DNA from 2 places in the Micromonospora psammae genome. Region 1 is predicted to be linked to the other one. Evidence: riboswitches for the same ligand, from Rfam matches in the RefSeq annotation. Region 1 holds a riboswitch; the other holds the start of a gene.
What was found. A riboswitch is a leader RNA that binds a small molecule or an ion and turns the genes downstream of it on or off. The one in region 1 is predicted to bind cyclic di-AMP.
Positions count from the first base shown of each region.

Region 1 (6,984 bases):
GGCGAGGCCGCCTCCGTCGCCGGCCGGTTGACCAACCCGACCACGGACCGAGGTGAGGGAATGGCCCCGACCACTCCGACCCAGGCGCTCGCCGAGCTGCACGCGGGCAACCGGCGGTTCGTCACCGGCACGCCGCGCCACCCCAACCAGGACGCCGGCCACCGGGCCGCCGTCGCCGACGGGCAGAACCCCTTCGCGGTGATCGTCGGCTGCTCCGACTCCCGCCTCGCCGCCGAGATCATCTTCGACCGGGGGCTGGGCGACCTCTTCGTGGTCCGCACCGCCGGGCACACCGTCGGCCCCGAGGTGCTCGGCAGCGTCGAGTACGGCGTCACCGTCCTCGGCACCCCGCTGGTGGTGGTGCTGGGCCACGACTCCTGTGGAGCCGTGCAGGCCGCCCGGGACGCCGCCCGGACCGGCACGCCGCCGACCGGGCACCTCCGGGCCGTGGTGGACGCGGTCGGGCCGAGCCTGCGCCGGGCGGCCGAGGAGGGCGTGGACGACGTCGACGGCATCGTCGACATCCACATCGCCCAGACCGTGGAGGCCATGCTCGGCTCCTCCGCCGCGCTCGCCGCCGAGGTGGCCGCCGGGCGGTGCGCGGTGGTCGGGATGTCGTACCGGCTCGCCGCCGGTGAGGTCCGGACGGTGGCGGCGGTCCCCGCCGCTGCCGCCGTCGTTTCGCCGCCGGCCCAGGGCGGGCGCCCGGCCGTGGTCGCCGGCTGATCCGGCCCGGACGACGAGGGCCGCCCCGCACGCGGCGGGACGGCCCTCGGGCTGCGCGGTGTCGCTAGAGCATCGACATGTGCACGTGGTCGGTGTGGTCCGACGGGCCGCTGTACGACTTCCACCCGGTCGCCGGGAACCAGATCTGCCGGTTCCAGATGACGTAGTAGATGCCGAGCCGGTCGGCGTTGCGGACCAGGAACGCGGTGAGGTCGTTGCCGTACCGGCGGGTGTCGTTGTTGTACCAGGGGGCGAAGCCGCTGTTCTGCAACGACCAGTCGCAGGCCTTGCCCTTCGGGTGCTCCCACGGCCCGCCCGGCCGGTAGCAGCCGACGAAGCGCTTGAAACCGGCCCGCCGCACCTCCTTGTACGCGTGCAGCGTGCGGGGGGTGATCAGGCCGGAGGTGGTGGGGTCGTCCTCGGTACGTCCCTCGGGGCGCCAGCCGCCGTCCGCCGTCCGGCCCGGCGCGATCCGGGCCACCGGGGATTCGGCCGACACCAGGCCGCCGGTGAAGCCCTTGCCGCCGACCAGCGCGAGAGCCTTCTCCGCCTCCCGGCTCTCCCGGGCCATGTCGTTGGTGAGCTTCTGCTGCTCGCGCACCTCGCCGTCGAGCTCCAGCTTGGCCCGCTCGGCGCGGGTCTTGGCGGAGGTGACCTCGCTCAGCTTCTGCGCGTTGACCATGTTCAGCTCGTCCAGCGCGGAGGCCCGCTTGAGGAACGTGTCCGGCGCCTTGCTGTCCAGCAGGATCGCGGCCGCGCCGATCCGCCCGGTGCGGTAGGACTGTGCGGCGATCTGGCTGACCTGGGGCCGCAGCGCCTCCAGATCCTCCTCGGCGCGGCGGATCTCCAGCGCGAATTCCCGCTGGCGCTTCTTGGACTTCTCCAGCTGCGACTTCGCCTTGGCGTACTGGCGGTTGCGCAGCTCGATGACGTCGGTGAGCAGTTCGGGCTCTTCGTCCTCCTCGTGCCCGGAGGGGGTGGGCGTCGAGGGGGCGGCGATCGCCGGGGTCGGCCCGGCGAGGATGGCCAGAGCGGTGAGCACGGCCACCGCCGGTGTCAACCAGCGGCGCAGGGGTGCCGTCACAGTGTTCCCTTCCGTCGACCGCCGACCGGGTTAGCTGACGGGTTCGGGACGGAAGTGGTCCCTACCGCTCGCGCGGATTCACCCCATGTACCTGGTTCCCCGGCTCGCCGTGCGGCGATTGGGCGGCGGCACCGCAGGCGCCGCTGCGCGCCTTCGGCGGTGACCGGCAGCGAGGTTACCCGAGAGGAGTACCGGGGATCTACGTCCAGAACCCGACTAAAAGCGTTATTTCGCAATAACGATGCGTGACCAGTGACGCGGTCGACAACCGCCGCACCGGCGGCGGTTGCGCTGAGGAGTGTCACCATGCGGTGTCCGTGTTCCTTTCCGGTTCGGGCCACCCCGCGGGGGTCGGGGTGGACGGTGGGCCGTGGCGTGGCGCGCTGAGCGCCTCCAGTGCCGCGTCCCGGTCGGCCGGGGGCCGGGGCGTGGGCGTCGGGCGGTCGGCCGGCGGGGCGTCGCCGGCCGGGCCGCGTCCGGCGGTGGTGACCAGCGCGGCCAGCCCGGTGGTCAGGGGTACGGCGGCCACCAGGCCGAGGGTCGCCACCGCGCTCCGGACGATCTCCTGGGCCAGGAACTCGCTGGTGAGGATCTCGCCGACCGCCCGGCTGTCGGCGGTCAGCAGGAGCAGCAGCGGCAGCGAGGCGCCCGCGTACGCCAGCACGATGGTGTTGACCGTGGAGGCGATGTGCGCCCGGCCGACCCGGGTAGCGGCCCGGTAGAGCTGCAACCGGGACAGGCTCGGGTTGGCGTGGGCGAGTTCGGTGACGGTGGCCGCCTGGGTGACGGTGACGTCGTCCAGCACGCCGAGCGAGCCGATGATGATCCCGGCGAGCAGCAGGCCGTGCAGGTCGACGTCGCGTTGGTACAGCGACAGCGTGGTGGCCTCCTCGCTGCCGAAGCCCGTCAGGTGGGTGGCGGCGGTGGCCAGGCTGCCGAGGAGACCGGTCAGCACCAGGCTGCCCAGGGTGCCGAGCACCGCCACCGACGTCTGCGCGGTGATCCCGTGGGTCAGGTACAGCACCACGAACATGATCAGGGCGGCGCCGGTGATCGCGATCAGCAGCGGTGAGCCGCCCGCCGAGATGCCGGGCACCACGAAGGTGAGCAGGATGGCGAAGCTCGCGCCCAGCCCGGCCAGCGCCGCCAGGCCCCGCCAGCGTCCGAAGGCCACGATCGCCGCCGCGAAGAGGGCGACCAGCCAGACGAGCGGCTTGCCGCGCTGGTGCTCGGCGATGTTGTAGCTGCTGGACGTCGGGTCCGCCGGGTCGGTGAGCTTCACCAGCACGATCTCGTCGTCCACCGCCACCGTCGGGGCGCCCGGGCCGGACGGCACCGGCGTCTGGACCTCCCGGCCGGTGTCCGGGCCCTGCTCCACCCGGACGGTCACCGTGCCGCACGGGCCGTCGGCCGCCCCCGGTGTGCCCTCCGGCAGTTCCGGCGTCGGTGGGCAGGGCTCGGTCAGCACCCGGGTCACCGTGCCGTGGTAACGCGGCACGTCACCCCCGCTGTTCGCCTCCCGGCCGTCCCGGGGCCAGAGCACCAGCGCGGCGAGCACGGTCACGACGAAGAGCGGGACCACCGTCACGACGAGGAGCCGTCGCACTCCCGGTGGAGTGGACGGAGCGGGACGGGTGTGGTCGGCGCCCATTGCTGTTCTCCCAACGATCCAGAGTGGGGTACGGGTCAGCGGGCCGGCGGGTTCACCGGCGGGACACGCCGACCGGAAGACTGCCCCCGGGGTCACCCCGGGCGAGCGCCGCCGTCACCCACGGCGAGCAGGCGCCCCGGCGGCGTCGCGGCGCCGGGAGGGACGACCACGCTCCCGCCCACCGCGCCCGGCCCCGACGCGGTGCGCGGGGCGGTGTCGGCTCGGTGCGGACGGTCATCGCCGGAGAATGGTAGCGAGAGACCAGGTCCGCCCGCCCGGCTCGCCGTCCGCGCCCGGCTCCGAGACCGCAGGGCGAGCCGACCGTCACGAAGTGTGGCGGCATCCGTGGCGTACGGGGCTGGCGCGGACCGGCCGGGTTAGCGTGGTGGCGTGCGGACGGCGAGCGCGGTTCCGACCGGGTGGTGGCCCCGGCTCCTGCTGCTCACCTGCACCCTGCTCGGCCTGGCCGCCATGCACACGATCGGCCACGGCGCGCACGTCGGCCCCGGTCATCCGATCGGCTCCGGCGTCGCCGGTACGCCGTCCGGCCCCCTCCACCACGACGAGCCCGCCCGGGCCGCCCCGAGCCGCCCGGGTGGACACGGAGCCGCCGCCCCGGACCGGCCGGGTGGACACGGAGCCGCAGCCGCGGAGCCGGCCGTCGCGACCCGCGACCACGCCGCCGTGCTGCCCGTCACGCCTCCGGACGGGGGAACGCCGCTCTGGAGCGTCTGCCTGGCGGTGCTCGGCGCGCTCGGGACGGCCGTGCTGCTGGCGCTGCGCCGGCAGCGGGGGACCCGGCCCGCGACCGCATCCGGTCGACCGGTCCGGCCGTCGTCCGGGTCACGGGGACCGCCCCGGCGCGCGCTCGGGCTCCGCCTCGCCACGGTGTCGGTGCTGCGCAGATAGGTCGGCCCGGCGCGGTTTCCGCCGCGCCTGCCGGTCCGCTGCCCGTCCACCGCACACCGAAAGGTCTGACCGTGTCCACTCGTACCATCGCGCGCCGTGCCGCCCTGGCCGGCGCCACCCTCACCGCCGCTCTCGCCCTGGCCGCCTGCGGCGGCGGCCACTCGGCCGGCTCCGGCCACGACATGCCGGGCACGGGCGCCCCGGCCTCCGCCAGCCCGGGCGCGTCCGCCTCCTTCGGCGACGCGGACGTGATGTTCGCCCAGATGATGATCCCGCACCACCAGCAGGCGGTACGGATGTCCGAGCTGGCGGAGAGCCGGGCCGGCGACGCCGAGGTCCGGAAGCTGGCGACGCAGATCAAGGCCGCCCAGGCCCCGGAGATCGCCACCATGACCGGCTGGCTCACCGCCTGGGGTCGGCCCGTCCCGTCGGGCGGCCCGTCCGGCGGGCACCTGCCCGGGATGGACCACGGCATGCCGGGCATGATGTCCGACGCCGACATGGCGAAGCTCGCGGCGGCCTCCGGCAGGGAGTTCGACCGGCAGTTCCTGACCATGATGATCGCCCATCACGAGGGCGCGATCACCATGGCGAAGCAGGAGATCGCCGGCGGCGCCAACGCCGACGCCAAGGCCATGGCGCAGCAGATCGTCACCGCTCAGCGGAGCGAGATCGACACCATGAGGAAGATCCTCGGGCGGCTCTGAGCGGCCCGGGGTCCGCAGGGGGTGTCCGGTGTGCCGGGCACCCCCGCTCGGCCCAGCGGCGCGGAGGCCGGCCCGGCCGCCGGCTGCGGACGGGTCAGCCGCGCTTCATCAGGCGGCCGACGGCGGCCATCATCTCGTCGGCCACCTCGTCGGCGCGACCCTCGGCCGCGCCCTCGTGCATGCAGTGCCGGGCGTGGCCGTCGAGCAGGCCGAGGGCGACCTTGTCCAGGGCGGCCTGGATGGCCGAGATCTGGGTGAGCACGTCGATGCAGTACCGGTCGTCGTCGACCATCTTCTCCACGCCGCGGACCTGGCCCTCGACGCGGCGCAGCCGCGCGAGCAGTTGGTCCTTGCTGGCGGTGTAGCCCCGGATCGGGGTGCCCGGTGTGGTCATGACGGCAAGGATAGCGTACCCCTGGGGGGTATGCTACGGTCCCAGGGCGACCTACCCCAGGGGGGTATAGGATGGACGGGAGAGGAGAACTGCCATGGTCACCACCACGTACCAGGTGCAGGGCATGACCTGCGGGCACTGCGTCAACTCGGTCAGCACCGAGGTGAGCGCGATCGAGGGCGTCCGCGACGTCCAGGTGGACCTGGCCACCGGCCGGGTCACCGTCACCAGCGAAGGCCCGTTGGACACCGGATCCGTGCGCGCCGCGGTCGACGAGGCCGGCTACGACCTCGTCGAGGCGTGACGGGTCACCCACCCGGAAATCGAGGTAGCACCATGAACACGGCGACGAAGCTGAGCGGTTTCGCCCTCGGCCTCGCGGCGGTGTTCGGCGCGGCGTACGGGGTCGGCCACCTGACCGACCCCGTCACCCCCGCCGCCGAGAGCCGCCACGACTCCACCGGTACCGACCACGGCGCCACCGACGACGGGCACGGCGGCGCAGCCGACGCGGCCACCCACCTGCCCGGCGGGCTGCTCGTCTCCGACCGCGGCTACACGATGCAACCGGTGGACGCGCCCGCCGGGCAGTTCGCCTTCCGGATCAGCGGCCCCGACGGCGCGCCGGTGACCCGCTACGACGTGGCACACGACAAGCGGATGCACCTGATCGTCGCCCGGCGCGACCTCTCCGGCTTCCGCCACGTCCACCCCGAGCTGGACGCCGACGGCACCTGGCGGGTCGAGTCGCCGCTGGGCGGGCCCGGCCTCTGGCGCGCCTTCGCCGACTTCACCCCCACCGGGGGTCAGCCGCTCACCCTCGGCGTCGACGTGGCCGTCCCCGGCCGGCTCGACCCCCGGCCGCTGCCGGCGCCGGCCACCAGCACCACGGTCGACGGCTACACGGTCACCCTCACCGGCACGCCCGAGCCGGGACGCACCAGCCGGCTGACCCTGACCGTCAGCCGGGACGGGAAGCCGGTCACCGACCTCCAGCCCTACCTCGGGGCGTACGGGCACCTGGTGGCGCTGCGCCAGGGCGACCTGGCGTACCTGCACGTGCACCCGGAGGGCACGCCCGGCGACGGGCGGACCTCGGCCGGGCCGGCGGTGACCTTCGCCGCCGAGGTGCCCTCGGCCGGCGCCTACCGGCTCTACCTGGACTTCCGGCACGGCGGGGCGGTGCACACGGCGGAGTTCACCGTCTTCGCCGGCACCCCCGGGCCGACCACCGGGGCGGCTCCGGCGGCCCCGACGGTCGCCCCGGCCGCCCCCACCCCGACCGGCGACGCCGGACACGGCGCGCCCGGTCACGGGCACAACTGACAGGAGGTGCCGCGATGACATCGACCACGGAGTCCCTGCCGGTCGCCCCGAACCGGATCGAACTCGCGATCGGCGGCATGACCTGCGCGTCCTGCGCCGCCCGGATCGAGAAGAAGCTCAACCGGATGGAGGGCGTGCAGGCCACCGTCAACTACGCCACGGAGAAGGCCACCGTCCGGTACGCCGA
Region 1 covers NZ_JBAKHM010000003.1:32,216-39,199, reverse strand. Annotated here, with positions in the region: gene V6U79_RS06330 (carbonic anhydrase) at 61-726, shown strand; gene V6U79_RS06325 (coiled-coil domain-containing protein) at 791-1,810, opposite strand; cyclic di-AMP (ydaO/yuaA leader) riboswitch at 1,815-1,945, opposite strand; gene V6U79_RS06320 (YibE/F family protein) at 2,112-3,461, opposite strand; gene V6U79_RS06315 (hypothetical protein) at 3,852-4,370, shown strand; gene V6U79_RS06310 (DUF305 domain-containing protein) at 4,442-5,077, shown strand; gene V6U79_RS06305 (metal-sensitive transcriptional regulator) at 5,172-5,471, opposite strand; gene V6U79_RS06300 (heavy-metal-associated domain-containing protein) at 5,566-5,775, shown strand; gene V6U79_RS06295 (DUF8832 domain-containing protein) at 5,808-6,797, shown strand; gene V6U79_RS06290 (heavy metal translocating P-type ATPase) at 6,812-6,984, shown strand, end outside.

Region 2 (6,984 bases), on a different contig from region 1:
AGGCCGACCACGATGCCGATCGCGACCCGGTCGCTCAGCGAGGTGACCAGACCGGAGAGACCGCCCACGGTGACGCCGGCGGAGAGGAACGCGAAGATCGGTACGGCGATCCCGGCGGAGATCGGCCGGAACAGGTGCTCGAAGTGCTCGGCCAGGCCGGGGCCCGCGTCCGGGCCACCGGCGTCCGCGCTGCGGATCACCGGGACGGTGAAGGCCAGCAGCACCCCCGCCACGGTGGCGTGCACCCCGGACTCGTGCACCAGCGTCCAGGTCACCACCGCCAGGGGCAGCAGCAGCCACCAGGAGCGGACCCGACGCTGCACCAGCAGGGCGAAGACCACCAGCGGCACCAGCGCGCCCAGCAACGGGGCCACCGAGAGGTCGACGGTGTAGAAGACGGCGATGATGACGATCGCCATCAGGTCGTCGACGACGGCGAGGGTGAGCAGGAAGGTGCGCAGCGCCGACGGGAGGCACCGGCCGACCACGGCGAGCACGGCGAGGGCGAATGCGATGTCGGTGGCGGTCGGGATGGCCCAGCCCCTGCCGGCGCCGGGGCCCGCGCCGGCGGCGATCAGGTAGTACAGCACGGCGGGTACGACCACCCCGCCCACGGCCGCGGCGACCGGCACGGCGGCGCGGCGCGGATCGCGCAGGTCACCGGCGACGAATTCCCGCTTGAGTTCGAGCCCGGCGACGAAGAAGAAGATGGCGAGCAGGCCGTCGGCCGCCCAGGTGGCGAGGCTGAGGTCGAGGTGCAGCGCGGACGGGCCGACGGTCAGGTCGCGCACCCACCGGTAGCCCTCCGCCCAGGGCGAATTCGACCAGATCAACGCCAACAGCGCCCCGATGAGCAGCAGCGCGCCGCCCACGGTCTCCTTGCGGAGGATGGCGGAGATGCGGCTGGTCTCGCCCCACGAGTGTCGGGCGAACAGGCTGGTGCGGCGCCGGGTGGCGTCGGTCACGGAAACTCCTCGTCGGCAGGGGTCGCGTCATCCATCGCCGACCAGACTTCCCGGCACACCTGGGCCAACCCTATCCGCCGCCGCGGCGGCTTTACCCGGGGGCGGGTCGGGTATGCACGCGCGTGGGCCAGTGGTGGGTGCTCCTCGTAGTGATGGTCTGGCTGGCGACCGGCCTGCTGACCGCGGCCGTCTTCGTCACCCGGGGCGGGCACCGCAACCTGCTCTGGTACCTGGTCGGGGGGCTGCTCGGGCCGATCTTCGTACCCATCGCGGTGGAGCGTGGCCGGGCGGGCACCCGGCGGGTCGAGGTGCGGTCCCGGCCGCCGGCGCCGACCGGGACGGGGTTGCGGGTCCTCGTCGGCGTGGACGGCTCCCCGGACTCCGACCGGGCCCTGCGCGCCGTGGTGCGCACGCTGAGCGGCACCGCCAGCGAGCTGGTGCTCGTCGCGGTGACCAGCCCGGACCTGGTCGACGGCGAGGCGACCGACGAGGAACGGCGGGCCCGCCGGATGCTCGACGAGTGGGCGGACGGACTGCCGGCGGAGTTGCCGCCGCCGAGCATCGAGGTGGTCGTCGGTCATCCGGCGGACGGGCTGCTGGCGGTGGCCGAGTCCCGCGACGTCGATCTGCTTGTCGTGGGTCGGGGCGGTCAGGGGCTCGGCGAGCGACTACTCGGCAGCGTCGCCGAGGACCTGGCACACCGTTCTCCCCGCGCCGTGCTGCTCGGCAGTCTGCCGGACCGGGCGGCGTCGTCTCCGCCTCGGGCAGGGTGAACGGACGCGCGATGGGCGCCCCGGCGGCAAGGCGTTGCCGGGCCGGCGGACCCGTGAGCGCCCGGCCGCTGGGCGGCGGCCGGGCGCTCACGTGTTCGGGTGTCACCTGCCCGTCCGGTCCCCTGCGGGGCCGGACGGAACGGGATCAGAGCGCGAGCTTCTGACCCGGGAAGATCAGGCCCGGGTCGGCGCCGACGATCCCCCTGTTGCGCTCGTACAGCGCGCGCCAGCCCCCGGTCAGGTCCCGGGCGTCGGCGATCTTCGCCAGCGTGTCGCCCGGCTTGACGACGTGGACCTTGCCCGTGCCGGCCGGTGCGCTGCGCCGCTGGCTGCGGCTGCTGGGCTGTTCCCCACGCGAGGAGCGCTCCTTGGTGGCGGCTCGCGTGGCGCGCCGCTCCGACTTCTGCGACTTCTCCGAGGTGGCGTAGCTCCGGGTCGAGCCGCCCTTCTTGCCGCAGGTCGGCCAGGCGCCGATGCCCTGGCCGTCGAGCACCTTCTCGGCGATGGCGATCTGCTCGCCACGGCTGGCCAGGTCGGCGCGGGCGGCGTACTTCTTGCCGCCGTAGCCGGCCCAGGTGCTCTGCGAGAACTGCAGGCCACCGTAGTAGCCGTTCCCGGTGTTGATGTGCCAGTTGCCGCTGGACTCGCACTGGGCGATCGCGTCCCAGTTGACGCCGGCGGCGCTCGCCGGGGAGGCCGGGGCGAGGATGGCCGCGACCCCGGTGACCGCGCCGACGGCGAGCGTGCCGACGGCAGTGCGGCGCGAGCTGGCCCGTCGGTGACGGGCGGTGTTTTCAGTTGCCATGTGGATTCCTCCACGCCGACGAGGTGAGCTGTCGGGTTCGGGCCGAGGAGCCCGGCCGCCGCTGGCGGCTTCACCCCGAGGTGACGTGCACCGAGGAACTAGTGGGTCCCCCGCTCCATGCCTGGTGACAGGGTCTCGCGATCGGCGGCATGGATTAGGCGTTACCGACCGTGGTGTCCGCGATCGCGGACCAGAACGACGTTAGGGAGAGTTTCGGCCGATTGCCCACTTCTTGTGAAGTTCTTCACCCGGTCAGGCGAGGGCCTTCCACGCCGAGTTGCGGACCGTGCGAGCGTGTCGACAATGCCCCGCGGAGCCGGGTGTCCCGTCGGGCGGCGGCCGGGCTCCCGGACAGTGACGGCGGCCGCCCGCGCCGCGCCACTGCGCAGGAGTCCGGCGGGGATGAGCGACGTCACGGGTCCCCGAACCGACCGAGGTGAGAGCGGGTGTCAGGATGGGTAGGAACGCCGGCAGGGTCGACCGGCCCGGGAACTGGAGGGCCGAATGGGGTTCGGTCACAGGTGAGCGCGCCTACGGGGGACCTGTTCGCCGCCGGTGGTGACACCGGGCGGTTGATGGCTCGCATCGACTGGTCCGGCACGCCCCTGGGGGCCGTCGAGGGCTGGTCGCAGAGCCTGCGAGCGGCGGTGCGGATGGTGCTGTCGTCCCGGTATCCGATGCTGCTGCTCTGGGGTGACCGCTTCACCCAGCTCTACAACGACGCGTACTCGGCGCTGATCGGGGACAAGCATCCCGCCGCGCTCGGCGACGACGTCCGGGTCACCCTCGCCGAGGGCTGGGACGTGCTGCGGCCCCTCATCGAGGAGGCGATGGCGACCGGCGTGGCGAGCTGGGTTCCCGCCCTGCGGCTGCTGCTCGACCGGGCCGGCTACCGCGAGGAGGCGTACTTCAGCGTCTCGCACGCGCCCGCGCGTGACGACGACGGCCGCACCGTCGGCATCCTCACCGTGTGCAGCGAGGTCACCGAGCAGGTGGTCGGCGAGCGCCGGCTGCGCCTGCTGCGGGACCTGTCCGTGCACGGCGGCGGGCAGACCGTCGACACGGGGGCCACCTGCGCCGGTCTGGTGGAGGCGATCGCCGGGCATCCGCTCGACGTCCCGTTCGCGGCGATCTACCTGCGCGAGGACGGCCGGCTGCGGCGGGTCGCGCACGCCGGCGCGGCCGTGGTCGGCGCCACGCTGCCCGCCGTGGTCGAGGCCGCCGGCGACACCGGCGGGTGGGGGCTGCCGGCCGCCGCGTCGGGTACGACCACCGAGGTCACCGACGTCGCCACGCGGATGCCGCTGCCGGCCGGGGCGTTCGACGATCCGGTCCGGGTCGCGCTGGCCCTGCCGCTGCCCTCGGCCGAGCTGGACCAGCCACTCGGAGTGCTGCTGGTCGGGGTGAGCCCCAGCCGCGGCCTCGACGAGGCTTACCGGTCGTTCTTCCAGCTGCTCGCCCAGCAGGTCTCCGTGGCGGTGCGCAACGCCCGGGCGTACGAGGAGGAGCGGCGGCGGGCCGAGGCGCTGGCCGAGCTCGACCGGGTCAAGACCACCTTCTTCACCAACGTCAGCCACGAGTTCCGCACCCCACTGACGCTGATGCTCGGTCCGCTCGGCGACGCCCTCGCCGACACCGACGAGCCGCTGCCGCCCGCGCAGCGCGAGCGGATCGACCTCGCCCGGCGTAACGCCGGCCGCCTGCTCACCCTGGTCAACAGCCTGCTGACCTTCTCCACCCTGGAGGCGGGGCAGGCGCGGGCCGTCCCCCGCGAGGTCGACCTGGCCGCCGTCACCGGGGAGTTCGCCAGCGTCTTCCGGGCGGCCGTCGAGCGGGCCGGGCTGCGGCTGGTGGTGCAGTGCCCGCCGCTGCCCCGCCCGGTCGCGGTGGACCCGGCGCTCTGGGAGCAGATCGTCACGAACCTGCTGTCCAACGCGCTGAAGTACACCTTCGTCGGTCGGATCCGGGTGGCGTTGGAGCACGACGAGCGCGAGGTCCGGCTCACCGTCTCCGACACCGGTATCGGGATTTCCGAGGCCGACCTGCCCCGGCTCTTCGAACGCTTCCACCGGGTGCACGGGGCCCGCTCCCGCAGCCACGAGGGCACCGGCATCGGGTTGGCGCTGGTCCGGGAGCTGACCCGGTTGCAGGGCGGCGAGGTGCGGGTGGCCAGCGCCACCGGCGTCGGTACGACCTTCACCGTCGCCCTGCCCTGGAGGGCGCTCACCGCCCCGCCGGCCGGGCCCGAACCGGCCGGGCTCGGCGAGGTCGCGCAGGTCGCCGCCCAGGCGGCGTTCAGTTGGCTCGCCGGATCCACCATGGACGGGCCGGCCCCGGCGGGCGGAGCCGTCCCGCCCGGCACCGGCCCGGAGGGCGACGAGCCGCACGAGGCGCGGATCCTGGTGGCCGACGACAACAGCGACATGCGCGGCTACCTGGCCCGGCTGCTGGCCGCGCAGGGCTGGCGGGTACAAACGGTCGGTGACGGTCGCCAGGCCCTCGACGAGATCCGCCGGAACCCGCCGGACCTGCTGCTCACCGACGTGATGATGCCCGGGCTGGACGGCTTCGCGCTGGTCCGTGCGTTGCGCCGCGAGGAGGCCACCCGGGCACTGCCGGTGGTGGTGCTGTCGGCCCGGGCCGGCGGTGAGGCCAGCGTCGAGGGGTTGGACCTGGGCGCCGACGACTACGTGGTGAAACCGTTCACCGCTGCGGACCTGGTGGCACGGATCCGCGTCCTCCTGCGCCGGGCCGGGCTGCGCACCCACCCCGACGAGCCGGCCACCGGACCGGTCCCGCCGACCGGCGAGTCCGCGCCGCCCGCCCCGCGGAGCGTGGAGATCGCGCCGCCCGCCCCACCGACCGTGGAGTCCGCGCCGCCGGCCTCGCCGACCGGTCCGGGAAGCACCGCCGTGTGCGCGGTCGCCGCCGGACCGCGGCCAACGAACGGCACCGTCCGGCCGAGGAGCGCCGCGCCGGAGGACGGTCCCCCGCCCCCGCCCACCCGTCCGTCCGCCGTGCCCGACGTCGACCTCGACTGGACGTACCCGTCGGGTCCCACCGCGGCGCAGGCCATGCGCCGCGACCTGCGGGTGGTGCTCGACCGCCCGGAGGTCGACCCGGACGTGGTGCAGGACCTGCTGGTGGCCGCGTCGGAGGCGGTCAACAACGCGGTGGAGCACGCCCAGCGACCGAGCCGCCCGGAGGTGCGGGTCCGGCTGGAGGTCGACGCCGACACCGTCCGGATCTCCGTGCGGGACTTCGGGACGTGGCGCGACCGGCGGCCGGCGATGGACCGGGGACGCGGCGCGATGTTGATGGACGCGTACGCGCAGGTGCGGATGTCCTCCACCGACGAGGGCACCACCGTGGTGATCGAGCGGCGGTTGACCGACCCGGTCGGCGGCCCGCCGGTCGACTGACCGACGGGCCGCCGGGCCGATGGCCTAGAGGGTCCGGGCCAGCCGCTCGGCCAGCACGCGGGCGAAGCGGGCCGGATCGGCCAGGTCGCCGCCCTCGGCGAGCAGCGCCATGCCGTACAGCAGCTCCGCCGTCTCGGTGAGGGCCGGCTCGTCGTCGCCGCGCTCGTGGGCGGCGCGCAGGCCGGTGACCAGCGGGTGGGTCGGGTTGAGTTCGAGGATCCGCTTGACCGGCGGCACCTGCTGGCCCATCGCCCGGTACATCTTCTCCAGCGTCGGGGTGATGTCGTGCGCGTCGCCGACGACGCAGGCGGGCGAGGTGGTCAGCCGGGAGGAGAGGCGGACCTCCTTGACGGTGTCGGCGAGCGCGCCGCCGAGGAAGGCGAGCAGGTCGGCGTACTCCTTGGCCTGCCGCTCCCGCTCCTGCCCGGCGTCGGAGCCCTCCGCCGAGGCGTCGAGGTCCACCTGGCCCTTGGCGATCGAGCGCAGCGGCCGGCCGTCGAACTGGCCGACCCGCTCCACCCACACCTCGTCGACGGGGTCGGTGAGCAGCAGCACCTCGTAGCCCCGGGCCCGGAACGCCTCCATGTGCGGCGAGTTCTCCAGCGTCGCCCGGGTCTCCCCGGTGGCGTAGTAGATCTCGCTCTGGCCGTCCTTCATCCGCTCCACGTAGTCGCGCAGCGTGGTGAGTTCGGCGGCGTTGTGGGTGGAGGCGACGGAGACGACGTCGAGGATCGCCTCGGCGTTGTCCGGGTCCTCGATCAGCCCCTCCTTGACCACCCGGCCGAACTCCGACCAGAAGGTCCGGTACCGCTCGGCGTGCGCGGTGCGCATCTCCTTGAGCGTGGCGAGCACCTTGCGGACCAGCCGGCGGCGCACGATCTGGATCTGGCGGTCCTGCTGGAGGATCTCCCGGGAGATGTTCAGCGACAGGTCGTGGGCGTCCACCACACCCTTGACGAAGCGCAGGTAGTTCGGCATGAGCGCCGCGCAGTCGTCCATCACGAAGACCCGCTTGACGT
Region 2 covers NZ_JBAKHM010000006.1:198,262-205,245, reverse strand. Annotated here, with positions in the region: gene nhaA (Na+/H+ antiporter NhaA) at 1-965, opposite strand, end outside; gene V6U79_RS12090 (universal stress protein) at 1,103-1,738, shown strand; gene V6U79_RS12085 (transglycosylase family protein) at 1,884-2,543, opposite strand; cyclic di-AMP (ydaO/yuaA leader) riboswitch at 2,542-2,700, opposite strand; gene V6U79_RS12080 (ATP-binding protein) at 3,065-5,965, shown strand; gene htpG (molecular chaperone HtpG) at 5,990-6,984, opposite strand, start outside.
Region 2: another riboswitch for cyclic di-AMP. It lies ahead of V6U79_RS12085 (transglycosylase family protein); the one in region 1 lies ahead of V6U79_RS06325 (coiled-coil domain-containing protein).